Regions from separate parts of the Candidatus Nitrospira salsa genome, predicted to be linked through region 1. Evidence: riboswitches for the same ligand, from Rfam matches in the RefSeq annotation. Region 1 holds a riboswitch; each other region holds the start of a gene.
What was found. A riboswitch is a leader RNA that binds a small molecule or an ion and turns the genes downstream of it on or off. The one in region 1 is predicted to bind cyclic di-GMP.
Positions count from the first base shown of each region.

Region 2: another riboswitch for cyclic di-GMP. It lies ahead of ACWQXP_RS08160 (ATP-binding protein); the one in region 1 lies ahead of ACWQXP_RS07735 (fibronectin type III domain-containing protein).
Region 3: another riboswitch for cyclic di-GMP. It lies ahead of ACWQXP_RS22210 (InlB B-repeat-containing protein); the one in region 1 lies ahead of ACWQXP_RS07735 (fibronectin type III domain-containing protein).

Region 1 covers NZ_CBCUCO010000002.1:1,270,936-1,275,305, reverse strand. The annotation lists gene ACWQXP_RS07745 (DEAD/DEAH box helicase) at 1-1,765, shown strand, start outside; gene ACWQXP_RS07740 (hypothetical protein) at 1,950-2,132, opposite strand; cyclic di-GMP riboswitch class I at 2,474-2,554, shown strand; gene ACWQXP_RS07735 (fibronectin type III domain-containing protein) at 2,606-3,850, shown strand.
Region 2 covers NZ_CBCUCO010000002.1:1,379,013-1,383,382, forward strand. The annotation lists gene ACWQXP_RS08155 (PAS domain S-box protein) at 1-1,940, opposite strand, end outside; cyclic di-GMP riboswitch class I at 2,173-2,265, shown strand; gene ACWQXP_RS08160 (ATP-binding protein) at 2,428-3,609, shown strand; gene ACWQXP_RS08165 (response regulator transcription factor) at 3,634-4,029, shown strand; gene ACWQXP_RS08170 (ATP-binding protein) at 4,071-4,370, shown strand, end outside.
Region 3 covers NZ_CBCUCO010000005.1:363,485-367,854, forward strand. The annotation lists gene ACWQXP_RS22205 (hypothetical protein) at 94-1,467, shown strand; cyclic di-GMP riboswitch class I at 1,722-1,805, shown strand; partial or broken gene ACWQXP_RS22210 (InlB B-repeat-containing protein) at 1,882-2,625, shown strand; gene ACWQXP_RS22215 (hypothetical protein) at 2,647-4,152, shown strand; gene ACWQXP_RS22220 (hypothetical protein) at 4,237-4,370, shown strand, end outside.

The sequences.
Region 1 (4,370 bases):
AGTACTTCATCTTTTGGTTTGGGTCCCTGAGGAACTCGGTAAGCCATGGCAAGACTTTCTTCCTGAGCTTCTTAAGTCAAAGCGCGCCATCGTCATAGAAGTGCGTCAGGCAGATAATGGAAAAGTCGATACGGTTCGTGGGTGGGTAACGACGGAGCAATTCCCAATCATTCAAAAGCTGTATTCATCTGTTGAGGTTGTGGCTCCGGAGCAATTGGAATTCCTCCCTGTTGTTGAGGCCCCGGCAATAGAAGCGGAAACTGTCTTGCCACTTGTCGTGCAGGGTTGGATGGAAAGTTGTGGTCCTGTCACTGTTGATGAACTTTCGAGTGCCTTGTATTTACCAGGGCAAGCGATAAGCCAGGCTTTACTGCATTTAGAAGGGCAGGGGCAAGTCTTGCGCGGGCAATACCGTCCCGCTTCAACTCCCTCTCCATTTTTTCATGCACCCTCTCCCTATAAGGAAGATGGCTGGGGTGAGAATGGCGGAAGCAATTTTGAAGAAAGCCCACTGGACAAATGGGGGAAATCTGAAGTTAAAGTAAAACTTGAAGAATGGTGTGATCGACGATTACTTGCCAGAATTCATCGACGAACAGTCAGTTCATTACGTCGGGAGACCGAACCTGTTGCCGCAGCAGACTTCATGCGTTTTCTTTTTCGTTGGCAACATCGTGCGCCGGGTTCGCAATTACATGGTGAGGCCGGGTTGCGGGAGGTCATCACGCAATTAGCCGGTTTTGAGACCGCCGCATCGGCGTGGGAATCTTCACTCCTGAAAGAACGTGTCTCTAATTATAGGCCCGAACTCTTGGATATGCTCTGTCTGCGAGGGACGGTCGCTTGGGGAAGGCTCACTCCTCCGTATAAGGAACCACGCGTTTCCTCGGGAAAGGTGGAGAAATGCAAAGAAGCGTTTTTTCAGATTGAAGAGTTACCGCCATCCTCCCGTCGTCGGATTAATCCGACGAGCCTGGCTCCGATCAGTTTCTTTTTGCGGGAAAATTCCCCGTGGCATATGATGCTGAGCCGACAAAAAGAAAAGGATATGACGATGGGGATTCGCCAGGTATTGAGTGGCGTTGCACAGGATGTCCTTCAATCTCTCGAAGGCAGAGGTGCGAGCTTTTTCGCTGACTTGACGGGGAGCACGGGGCATCTTGCTTCTGAGGTAGAGCAGGCGCTCTGGGAATTAGTTGCGGCGGGACTTGTTACTGCTGATGGGTTTGATAATCTCCGTGCTTTGATCAACCCCAAGCGTCGGAATGCAGCGGGCAGGGAACGTGCGCGTCGTCCTCGTCATAGTGCCGGCCGATGGGATTTATTGCAAAAGCCCTACCATGGAGACAGTGACGAGCCATTCACGACCTCACAGCTTCATGAGAAATGGGCCAGGCAGTTACTGGCTCGATATGGAATTGTGTTTCGTGATCTCTTGAAGCGCGAGTTGCTTTCGGTGACGTGGCGTGAGCTGTTGACGCAGTACCGTCGAATGGAGTGGCGCGGAGAGATTCGCGGAGGACGCTTCGTGAATGGTTTTACCGGAGAGCAGTATGCCTTGCCGGAAGCGGTTGAATCACTTCGTGCTGTTCGACGCGACACTCAATCGGATACGCAAGACATGCGAATCTCCGCTGCCGATCCGCTGAATCTTGTGGGTATCATTCTGCCAGGAGAGCGTGTCGCCGCCAATTCCTCAAAGATCATTCTTTTCCGTCAGGGTGTACCTGTTTCTGAACCTTCATTAGTCGTGGCCTTGGCCTAATATCTTCTCAACGAACCTCCTTCATCCGGATCATACGGAATATATGGTTCTAGCCAGACAGCTTTACCATTCTGAATACATGAACTTTCTTGTGTCTGAACCTTTGCATGACCGTGCGGAAATTTTTGAGCTTGGCGTCAAACGACTCGGTTGATGAGTTGGTACGACGCGTGAGGAAGTAATTCTAGATCGTCGGGTCATGTCTTCGGATGGACACGGTCGCCGGTAGGAAGGTGCCCATCGTCGTTTTCTCGTCCTTGTGGTCCCACGCTCGAAGTTTCTCTCCGGTTTTAGGAGGGCTGGTGCTGGGCTCATCAGCTGTTTTGTGGCATTTATAATGATTCAGTCTGTTCTTCCAGCTTCTCATGGCGTCGCTTCTGCAGTTCGTGTACGCAACCCAGTCAAGCAGGCCTTAGGGGGAAAATCATTTCGAACAATTCTTTCTTCCCAATCGTGTGGACATTATATTGCTCAAGGGCATTAACGAAAATTTCTTTTTCGATATAGAGTGAATTTTGCGATGTTGCTCGTCGTCTGGAATGATTTTATCGCATTACCATCATTATATATTTTTGTTTTAGAACCCCTTTTCTTTTCCTTGTCCAGTATTTGGGCTTTCTGCCGAAAAGATCTGTAGGATTGTTTTAACTATATCTATCTATGAGGAAAGAACTCAAATAAGCTCTTTTATTCTGTAATAAGGCCCCTTCTTGATAAAGGCAAACCCATCGTGAGGTGGGGACGCAAAACCACGGATCAAGAGAAACTCTTGATGGCTGGGTTACCTAAGGAAGGGAAAAGCGGGAGGAATGGGGCCATTTTCGCGACAGGAGGAGGCCCATGCCAAACGTTTATTCAAGTCCTTTTATTCACAAGACTCTGGTCGTACTCGGTCTGGCGTGCTGTCTCTTTCTTAACCCAACAGCTGTTCAATCTGCCAACATCATTCAGTCTACCGCCACAGATTCTGTAAAGGTCCAATGGACCGCTAATTCCGAATCTGATTTAGCTGGATACATAGTTTATCAGGGGACCACGTCCGGTTCGTATAGCATTTACTTTGACGTTGGGAATACTACGGTTTATGAACCACAAAGTCTTGAGGCTGGTCTCACGTATTATTTTGCAGTAACCGCCTATGATGCTGATGGCAATGAAAGCTCCCCCTCCACTGAAGTAAGTGTGCAAGTTCTAGCGCCAACAATTCCTACCCTTTCCTTCCCAGAGCTCACGAGTCCCGCTCCCGGTGCGACGTTAAGGAGTGCGAGAGAGACCTTTTCCTGGACGGCGAATACTGTCAGCGTCACCGAGTGGTGGTTATATGTTGGGACGAGTAAGGGAGCGCTGGATATCTATGATAGTGGGTATTTAGGAATGACGAGTAGCAGCACCGTCAAGGAGTTACCCACGGACGGCTCCACGCTGTATGTGCGGCTCTGGTACAAGGAGGGCGGTCGTTGGAAATTTATCGATACCACCTACACCGCTCACACGGGCACTATCCTCCCAGAGCTCACGAGTCCCGCTCCCGGTGCGACGTTAAGGAGTGCGAGAGAGACCTTTTCCTGGACGGCGAATACTGTCAGCGTCACCGAGTGGTGGTTATATGTTGGGACGAGTAAGGGAGCGCTGGATATCTATGATAGTGGGTATTTAGGAATGACGAGTAGCAGCACCGTCAAGGAGTTACCCACGGACGGCTCCACGCTGTATGTGCGGCTCTGGTACAAGGAGGGCGGTCGTTGGAAATTTATCGATACCACCTACACCGCTCACACGGGCACTATCCTCCCAGAGCTCACGAGTCCCGCTCCCGGTGCGACGTTAAGGAGTGCGAGAGAGACCTTTTCCTGGACGGCGAATACTGTCAGCGTCACCGAGTGGTGGTTATATGTTGGGACGAGTAAGGGAGCGCTGGATATCTATGATAGTGGGTATTTAGGAATGACGAGTAGCAGCACCGTCAAGGAGTTACCCACGGACGGCTCCACGCTGTATGTGCGGCTCTGGTACAAGGAAGGCGGGAGTTGGAAATTTATCGATACCACCTATACCGCTCAAGCAGGTTCCGCCCTCCCTTCATAATCCCGTCTGCTCCCTTGGGCATTATTAGGGGTAGGGGGTTGGCTAATTGACAAGATGAGTGCTAAAGCCCCAGCTGTCGCAGTTATCGCTTTGATAATCAGTTACCCCTAAAGTTGTGGCTAGTGTCGAAAGCGGATAGCTGCTTGCTCTGTCTGCTGTTTTTCCAATTACTCTGGGTGAGATCAACAATTGTGATACCCCTCGCCATGGTGCTTCATCGTTCTCGAACGATAAATCCTATATGATCCCTTCATCCTCTAGCAGTTAATTAGGGAACATCGCGTTACGGATTCTGCTTTTTCGCAGGTCGATACAGTCTGTATCTGATCGGATACGGTTCTCGGCTTTGCGTCTCTCGGGATTCATATCCCCGCTCATTGTAACTTCTTAAGCTATACCAAAGACTTAGATCTCAATATCTCGCAACGCACATCGTTATGGTTAAGCGGTATAAGTTTTGCGACATTCATGATCGGAGTCAAATATATAAAGATTAGATTTATCATATTTTTCTAACAGG
Region 2 (4,370 bases), 110 kb from region 1:
TTCATGTGCATCATCGTCCCCAAGAGCTCAGCCGGTTCATACCCTAACGTCTGTGCTGCGGCAGGATTGACGAAGGTCGTCTTTCCGTTAAGATCTAATCCCCAGATACCTTCGCCAGAAGAATTCAAGATCTGTTTATTCAATTCGGAAAGTTTGAGGTGTGCTTGTTCCGCCGCATGACGTTCAATGGCGGTGGTTATGCGATCTGACACAGTCTGGAGACTGCGTAAGGCATACTCCGTTAATGGACGCCGGGAAAACATCCCCATGACACCCAGGACATTCTGACCGCTCATCAATGGATATCCAGCGAACGCCACCAGGCTTTCCTGCTTCACCCACTCTTGATCTGGTACTCGCGGATCTCCGATCACGTCGTTTGTCAGATGGGGCCGCTTCTCAGAGGCGATTTTCCCGATTTTAAATTGACCGACAGGAATTCGCCCATGAGCTCCGTCTTGGTGTGTGTAGAGCCCTGCACTCGCCCGTAGTTCCAGTATTTGCTCGGAAGTATTGAGAATCCAGATACGGGCTAAGGCCGCATCAAGGTTCTGTACCAAGGCTTCAGCGCACCCCTGGAGCATTCCCTCAATATCGTGACTCTGCTGGATCACACGTCCGACCTCCGCATCCAGCGCCACCATTTTGTTTCGCTCACGCAAGGTGAATTCCGCCTGTTGCCGATCGGTAATGTCTTTAAATGTGACAACGGCACCTTGCAACGTACCCATTTGGTCACGAATCGGAGTACTGGTGTATTCGACGGGAAAACTGCTTCCATCCTTGCGCCAGAGAACCTCGTCATCCACCTGATGAACAATCCCATCCTTGAACGCCGCATACATCGGACATGATTCACGAGGATACGGAGATCCATCCGGCTTGGTATGGTGCATCGTGACATGCATGGGGACTCCAAGTAATTCCTCTGACGTGTATCCCAACATAGCCGCTCCAGCCGGATTCACAAAAGTCGTATTCCCATGAGTGTCAAGCCCGAAAATGCCGTCTCCCGCGGACTGTAAGATGAGTGCGTTGAGGGACTCACTTTGTAATAAGGCTTCCATGGTCTGTTTTTGTACAGTCGTATCGATGACGGAAGCCAACACACGAGAACCCTTGGACGTCACGAGAGGGGCCAATCCAATGTCGAGAGGAAACTCTGAGCCATCTTTTCGAAGGCCATAGAGGTCACGGCCGCTCCCCATAGTACGCATAGAAGGTGAGTCGAAATACGCCATTCGATAGTGAGGATGGTGGTGACGAAAGCGCTCGGGAATAAGGACTTCAATCGTTTGACCAAGCAGTTCTTCACGTCTATAACCAAATTGCTGGAAGATGTGCGTGTTCGCCTGAACGATCGTCCCATCCGGGTCAATCACGACCATCCCGTTCGAGGCAATTTCCAAAAGGTATTCAAAATAGTCTTTATACTGGTGTTCCTGTTCAAGGCGCATTCGTAATTCGAGTTGAGTCATGACTTGCCTCGAGACGGCAGACAAGGCCACTCGTTGTTCCTGTGACAATGAGCGAGGGACTTGGTCAATCACACAGAGCGTACCGATCGGCATCCCATCGAGAGTCTGTAAAGGCGAGCCCGCATAAAACCGTACGTTTGGATCCTCGGTGACAAGAGGATTGTCCATAAAGCGCACATCGGTTAACGCATCAGATACTTCAAACACTCCTGCTTCAAGAATGGCATGAGCACAAAAGGCCATGTCTCGAGGGGTCTCAATTGCTGTTATGCCTACTTTCGATTTAAACCATTGGCGGTGTTCATCAATCAGACTGATCAGGGCGATAGGTGTCTGACAAATATACGCAGCGAGCTTCGTCAAGTCATCGAACGATGGTTCTGGCATCGTATCAAGAACCTGATATCGAGCAAGCGCAGCCAGACGCTGATTTTCATTTGAAGGCAATTGAGCTGGGATCACGTGTAGTCCCTCATATTATATTGTTCGGCCTATCGTTACCTCGGCTTAAGAATGTGCCCCATATAGTGATGAGACACATTTGAGCCCGACCTGTCTTTAATGAACTGACTCAACACCTCGACATGAGCACTGACACACTTATTGTTCCAAAACTCCATGACGTCTCTCGCCATTCTTGCCTCTGACATTCTTCGCCTAAAGCTTCGCTCAGGCAAACCGATAACAGAAGATATAGTGAAAAAAGCAAACCATCCGTGAGGATGGGACGCAAAGCCAAGGGACCCAGTGAAACATCGTTCACTCAGAGGTACGCCCGGTTGCCGCTTACCACAACCTCCCCTCCACGCTTGCGTCTCCTCCATCGGAATAAACGTATCCTGTATACCCCTTTCTTTTGTTGTCGGCTCATAGTGTCAATAGCCATGAACAGGCATGAATGTAATGCAAACGTGAACCAACAGATGAGCAGATGGATGAGGATAAATCGATGAGGTCGTCCCAAAATCCTGGAACAGACGTATTGAAAGTATTACTTATTGACGATGATGAAGATGATGCCCTCATCACGCAAACATTACTTGCCGATGTTCCTGGTTCACCCTTCGAGATGGACTGGGAGCAATCCTATGAACGTGGATTGGCGATGATCAAAGAAGATACCCATGATATTAATCTTGTCGACTATCAGCTCGGCCCCCACACAGGCATTGAAATCTTACATGAAATTCATGGTCGAGGACTTCAGGCACCCGTCATTTTACTCACGGGACAGGGAAGTGAATCGATTGTATTGGAAGCTATGCGGTCAGGAGCATCAGACTATATTCCTAAAGGGTCTATGTCCTCCGAGAATATCGAACGAGCTATTCGCCATGCCGTCGAAAAGAGCAAGCTTCAAAAAAATCTTGACGATCATCATCACCAACTTCAACAGGCCAATGCCAACTTATTAAGAAAAAACGAAGAAATTCAACGGTTTTATCATGTGCTCGCTCATGAGCTCAAAACGCCCCTCACCGCGGCCAGTGAATTTGTTGAAATCATGCTCGAAGGCCTCGCGGGACCGCTGACTCCAACCCAACAAGAATATTTAGAAATTGTTGACGGCTGTTGTGATTCGTTACGACAAAATATTAATGATCTGTTTGACATTACGCGACTAGAAACCGGGAAACTCAGTGTCAATCCTCAACCAGACTTACTGGACAATTTGATTCATCAGGTTGCGACGTCTCTCGTTCCCATGGCACAGCATAAAGAGATTCACCTTGAATACTCGCTTGCGCCTGATCTACCGACGGTCGCCATGGATCAACACCGCATTCGTCAAATCTTGAATAATCTTCTAGGGAATGCCTTGAAATACACGCCCAAAGGCGGAAAGGTAAAAGTTGAGGTCACCCATGATGTCGTGGATGAGGAACGGGTGAGAATTGCCGTTTCTGATACAGGGTCTGGTATTGCCAACGACCAGCTTGAGCATATTTTTGATCGTCTTTATCAAATTCGAAATGATGACTCACCATCCGTCGCCGGCTTGGGACTTGGGCTCTATATTTCTCAAGAATTGGTGAAGCTTCATGGCGGAACGCTGTCAGTGCAAAGTTCCCCTGATACGGGAAGTACATTTTTCTTTACTCTTCGTAAATCCCCTCAACCCGAATCGTAGAAGAAGCGAGAAAGAGAGACCATTATGCAAAAAAATATTTTGGTTGTCGAAGACGATGAACGTATCGTGAAAGCCTTGAGCGTTCGATTGAATGCCAAAGGCTATCATGTCCTTGCCGCCTATGATGCGATCATGGCCATTCAAAAAGCCATGGAACAACCTCCAGACCTCATGCTTCTTGATATTACCATGCCCGGAGGGAATGGATTGACTATCGCTGAGCGCATCAAATCCTCAACAAAGACCGCTCACATTCCCATTATTTTTCTGACTGCCAGCAAAGAGCCACATTTACATAAACAAGCACTCGACCTCGGTGCCGTAGCATTTTTCGAAAAACCATTCGATTTCGAAGAACTCCTCGCCACAGTCCGAGCCGCCTTGGAACACCCGAACGTAAATTTGTCCGTCACCGGGTGAACAACGACGCACGTGATATTTTCGAAAAAGACGATCGCAACATGACCACAACCATTGATCAAAAATTTGCAACTGAGACCATTCACCTCCTACTCATCGAAGACGAAGAAGATGATGCCATCATCGCGCATTCGCTCCTCTCGAATATCCGAGGTGTCGACTTTAAGATTGATTGGGTTTCTTCCTATGAAGAGGCGCACGCTTCAATTGTGCAAAGCCATCATCATGTCTGTCTACTCGACTACTGTCTTGGCGCTCGTACCGGACTTGAGTTGTTACATAACGCACTTCAGTATGGCTGTAAAACACCTATTATCATGATGACCGGAACCACTGATCGA
Region 3 (4,370 bases), on a different contig from region 1:
CGTATGAATTGAGCATCAACATTAACTTCTAATTTTTTATTCTCAGTTTTGATTTTCACAAAACATCTTAATTGGAATCAGTCACGGAGAACTATGACAAGTCATACTGCCTCAGTGTGTAAAACCAATTTCCTCACAGTCTTTACATTGTTTTTGGTTGCTGTACTTTCTTCCCTTCCTCTTCATGGTCAAGCAGCCTCCCTCACACTAACGTGGGAACCTAATAACGAAAATGATCTTGCAGGATATAGAATTTACAAACGAATACCGCCCTCGACCAATTATGGAGCCCCAGCATTTTCTGGTTTTCCATCGAACCCTGTTGCCCCTTCTCAAACAATAGGAGGACTAACAGACGAAACACGTTATTCATTCATTGCCACAGCTATCGACGTCGCAGGAAACGAAAGTGCGCCTTCGAACGAAGTTTCAGGAACCACGACTGGCTCAACCACACCACCACCGCCTCCACCGCCAGCCCCAGGACCTCCCCCGCCTCCCCCACCACCAGGCGGCTCTGTCGTCTCCATTAACTTTCAACCAGCTTCTGCCAGCACACCGACGGGCTTTCTCAAAGATGATGGTGCGCCCTTCAACGCGTCCCGTGGCTATGGCTGGTCGACCCGCGTCAACACCCGTGAACGTAATCAATCGAGTAATCAGTCACTGGATACACTCATTCACTTTGACCAAGGTACCAACGTGACCTGGCAATATACGCTGCCCAATGGCCAGTACCACATCTCACTTGCCAGCGGCGATCCCACCTATCATCAGGGCCCACATCATGTTCAAGTCGAAGGCATCACCGTCATTAACAATGTTTCCACGCAGGCCAATAAATTTGTCACCGTCACCAACCGGCTCGTCACCGTCTCTGACGGCCAACTGACGATTCGCCTCACCCGCTCAGGCGGCAGTAGCAAAACACTCCTCAATTTTGTCCGTATTGCGTCGACGGGGTCGAATCCGCCACCGCCAGCCCCAGGACCTCCCCCGCCTCCCCCACCGTCAGGCGGCTCAGTCGTTTCCATTAACTTTCAACCGGCTTCTGCCAGCACACCGGCGGGCTTCCTTAAAGATGACGGGGCCCCCTTCAACGCCTCCCGCGGCTATGGCTGGTCGACCCGCGTCAACACCCGTGAACGGAATCGATCGAGCAATCAGTCACTGGATACACTCATTCACTTTGACCAAGGCACCAACGTGACCTGGCAATATACGCTGCCCAATGGCCAGTACCACATCTCACTTGCCAGCGGTGATCCAACCTATCATCAGGGGCCACATCATGTTCAAGTCGAAGGCATCACCGTCATTAATAATGTCTCCACGCAAGCTAATAAATTTGCCACCGTCACCAATCGTCTCGTCACCGTCTCTGACGGCCAACTGACGATTCGCCTCACCCGCTCAGGCGGCAGTAGCAAAACACTCCTCAATTTTGTCCGTATTGCACCTCAATAACAATTGAATAGCCCCGATTGACCACACACCTTCCAGAGAGACTGAACACTAACTCTTAGCAAGACTGAAGAGTCGATGAGAAGTCCTGAGAAGATGAAGCAATGGAGCAACTAAAGTGTTCTGTAAGATGGCCGATATATTTATTCATATGGAACACAATGTTCATCTAGTTGTGAACACGAAAAAATAAGGACAGGAATACACATGATAATCTAAACTTCACAACGTCTACCGTCATAACTATGAAGGCTCCTTCCCGATAAGGGCAAACCTACCGCGAGGTAGGGACGCAAAACCACGGGTCAGATGAACTCGCATCTGATAGCCGGGACACCGAAGGAAGGGCAGATTTTCAGTCAGCACCCCGCGGAAATGGGGCCTTCTTCGATTTTTCTACTTAAGGAGGGGCCTCATATGTTCACTTGGAGCCGAAATATACCAGCTATCGTTCTTGCCTTTGGGTTACTACTGTCAATTTCCCCAACTGTTTCTGCCGCTGAAAAAGATGTTGATTTAGAGTGGGCCCCAAACCAGGAAGAGGATCTCGCCGGCTATAATGTGTATCACGGCACAGCATCTGGCGTGTATGGGTTTCCGGACAATGTAGACAATAAAACGTCTCACCGTAAGGAAGACCTTGACTCGACAAAAAAACATTACTTTGCCGTCACCGCATATGATGAAGCGGGAAATGAAAGTTCTCCTTCTGCGGAAGTGAGTACACAGGCGGAAAACGTATTACACAATCTCTCTGTCTCGATCTCAGGTAATGGGACTGTTTCAAGTGCTCCCGCCGGTATTGGCTGCACAAGCTCCTGCAATTCATCATTCACTGAAGGACAGTCCGTTACCCTCTCTGCCACGCCAAAGTCAAATTGGAAGTTTTCCAGTTGGGGAGGAGCATGCTCCGGATCAGGTTCCTGTGTCGTCACCATGAACGCCGCGAAGTCTGTAACAATAAAATTTGTAGAATCGACAAAACCCCAACACAACCTCTCCGTTTCAATCACAGGGAATGGAACCGTTTCAAGTGCTCCCGCCGGTATTGGCTGCACAAGTTCTTGCAATTCATCTTTCACTGAAGGACAATCCGTTACTCTCGCAGCCACACCAAAATCCGGGTCAACATTTTCTAAATGGAATGGAGCCTGCACAGGATCTGGTTCATGTGTCGTCACCATGAGTACCGCGAAATCCGTAACCGCCACATTCGTAGCTACGTCAAACCCTCCTACTAACCCACCAACTGGTGGCACAGTCGTCTCCATCAACTTTCAACCGTCATCGTCTTCTACTCCGTCTGGATTCATCAAGGATGATGGGTCGCAATACTCGAGCAGCCGTGGGTATGGCTGGTCAACTCGCGTCAATACCCGTGACCGCAAGGCCCACAAAGATCAGTCGCGGGATACGTTTATCCACTTTGACAAAGGCACTTCGGCCACATGGTCCTACGATCTACCGAACGGGAAGTACTTTATCTCTCTCGCCAGTGGTGACCCCAGCTATGCACAAGGTCCGCACCATGTCGTGGTTGAAGGACAAACCGTTATCAATAATGTCTCGACACAAGTCAATCAGTTCAAAACGGTCACCAATTCCCCAGTGACCGTTTCCGATGGTCAATTGAACATTCGGCTTACTCGCAGTGGAGGCAGTCAAAAAACCATTCTGAATTATGTCCGTATTGCCCCGGCAGATCCGAATACTGTACCGGTACCTCCACCGAGCGTACCACCTATTGGGGGCTCAGTCGTCTCCATCAACTTCCAACCGTCATCGTCTTCTACTCCGTCTGGATTCATCAAGGATGATGGGTCGCAATACTCCAGCAGCCGTGGGTATGGCTGGTCGACTCGCGTCAATACCCGTGACCGCAAGGCCCACAAAGATCAATCACGAGATACCTTTATCCACTTTGACAAAGGCACTTCGGCGACATGGTCCTACAACCTACCGAACGGGAAGTACGTTATCTCTCTCGCCAGTGGTGATCCCAGCTATGCACAAGGTCCACACCATGTCGTGGTTGAAGGACAAACCGCTATCAATAATGTCACGACACAAGTCAATCAGTTTAAAACGGTCACCAATTTCCCAGTAACCATTTCCGATGGTCAATTGAACATTCGGCTTACTCGCAGTGGAGGCAGTCAAAAGACCATTCTGAATTATGTCCGTATTGCCCCAGAAGATTCGAACCCTGGAGTGCCCCCTACAGGCGGAACGCCTTCGGGAGGCGAAGCCGTCTCCATCAACTTCCAACCATCATCGGCCTCAACTCCTAAAGGATTCATCAAGGATGATGGGTCGCAGTATTCCAGCAGCCGCGGCTACGGCTGGTCCACTCGCGTCAATACCCGCGAACGAAACTTCCATCGCAATCAGTCTCGAGATACCCTTATTCACTTCGACAAAGGCAGTACCGCCACCTGGCAATATAACCTTGCCAATGGCAACTATCTCGTCTCTCTCGCCAGTGGTGATCCGAGTTATGCTCAGGGGCCACATCACATTACGGTAGAGGGGAAGCCAGTCATCCAAAATGTACGAACACGAGTCAATGAATTTCTCACCATTACCGATTTCCCTGTAACCGTCAGCGATGGAAAATTGACCGTCAACTTGCAACGACAAGGACAACATGTCATCTTAAACTATATCACGATCACTCCTGCCCCCTAGGCCTAGCCTAGGGAACGCTGGACCAGACATCGTTTACTTTTTGTAGCATTAGGCTTTATTTGAACTCGGCTTTAAAGGAAGACTATGAAAACGATAAAAGTAAAACGACAAACAATTGCGCTTCTGCTGACAACATTGATTTGCTTTGCCTCAGAACCAAGCACGGCGAGCGAGCTTGGGGATGTGGCGAATGCTATGCCGGCAGGTACATGGGCTGA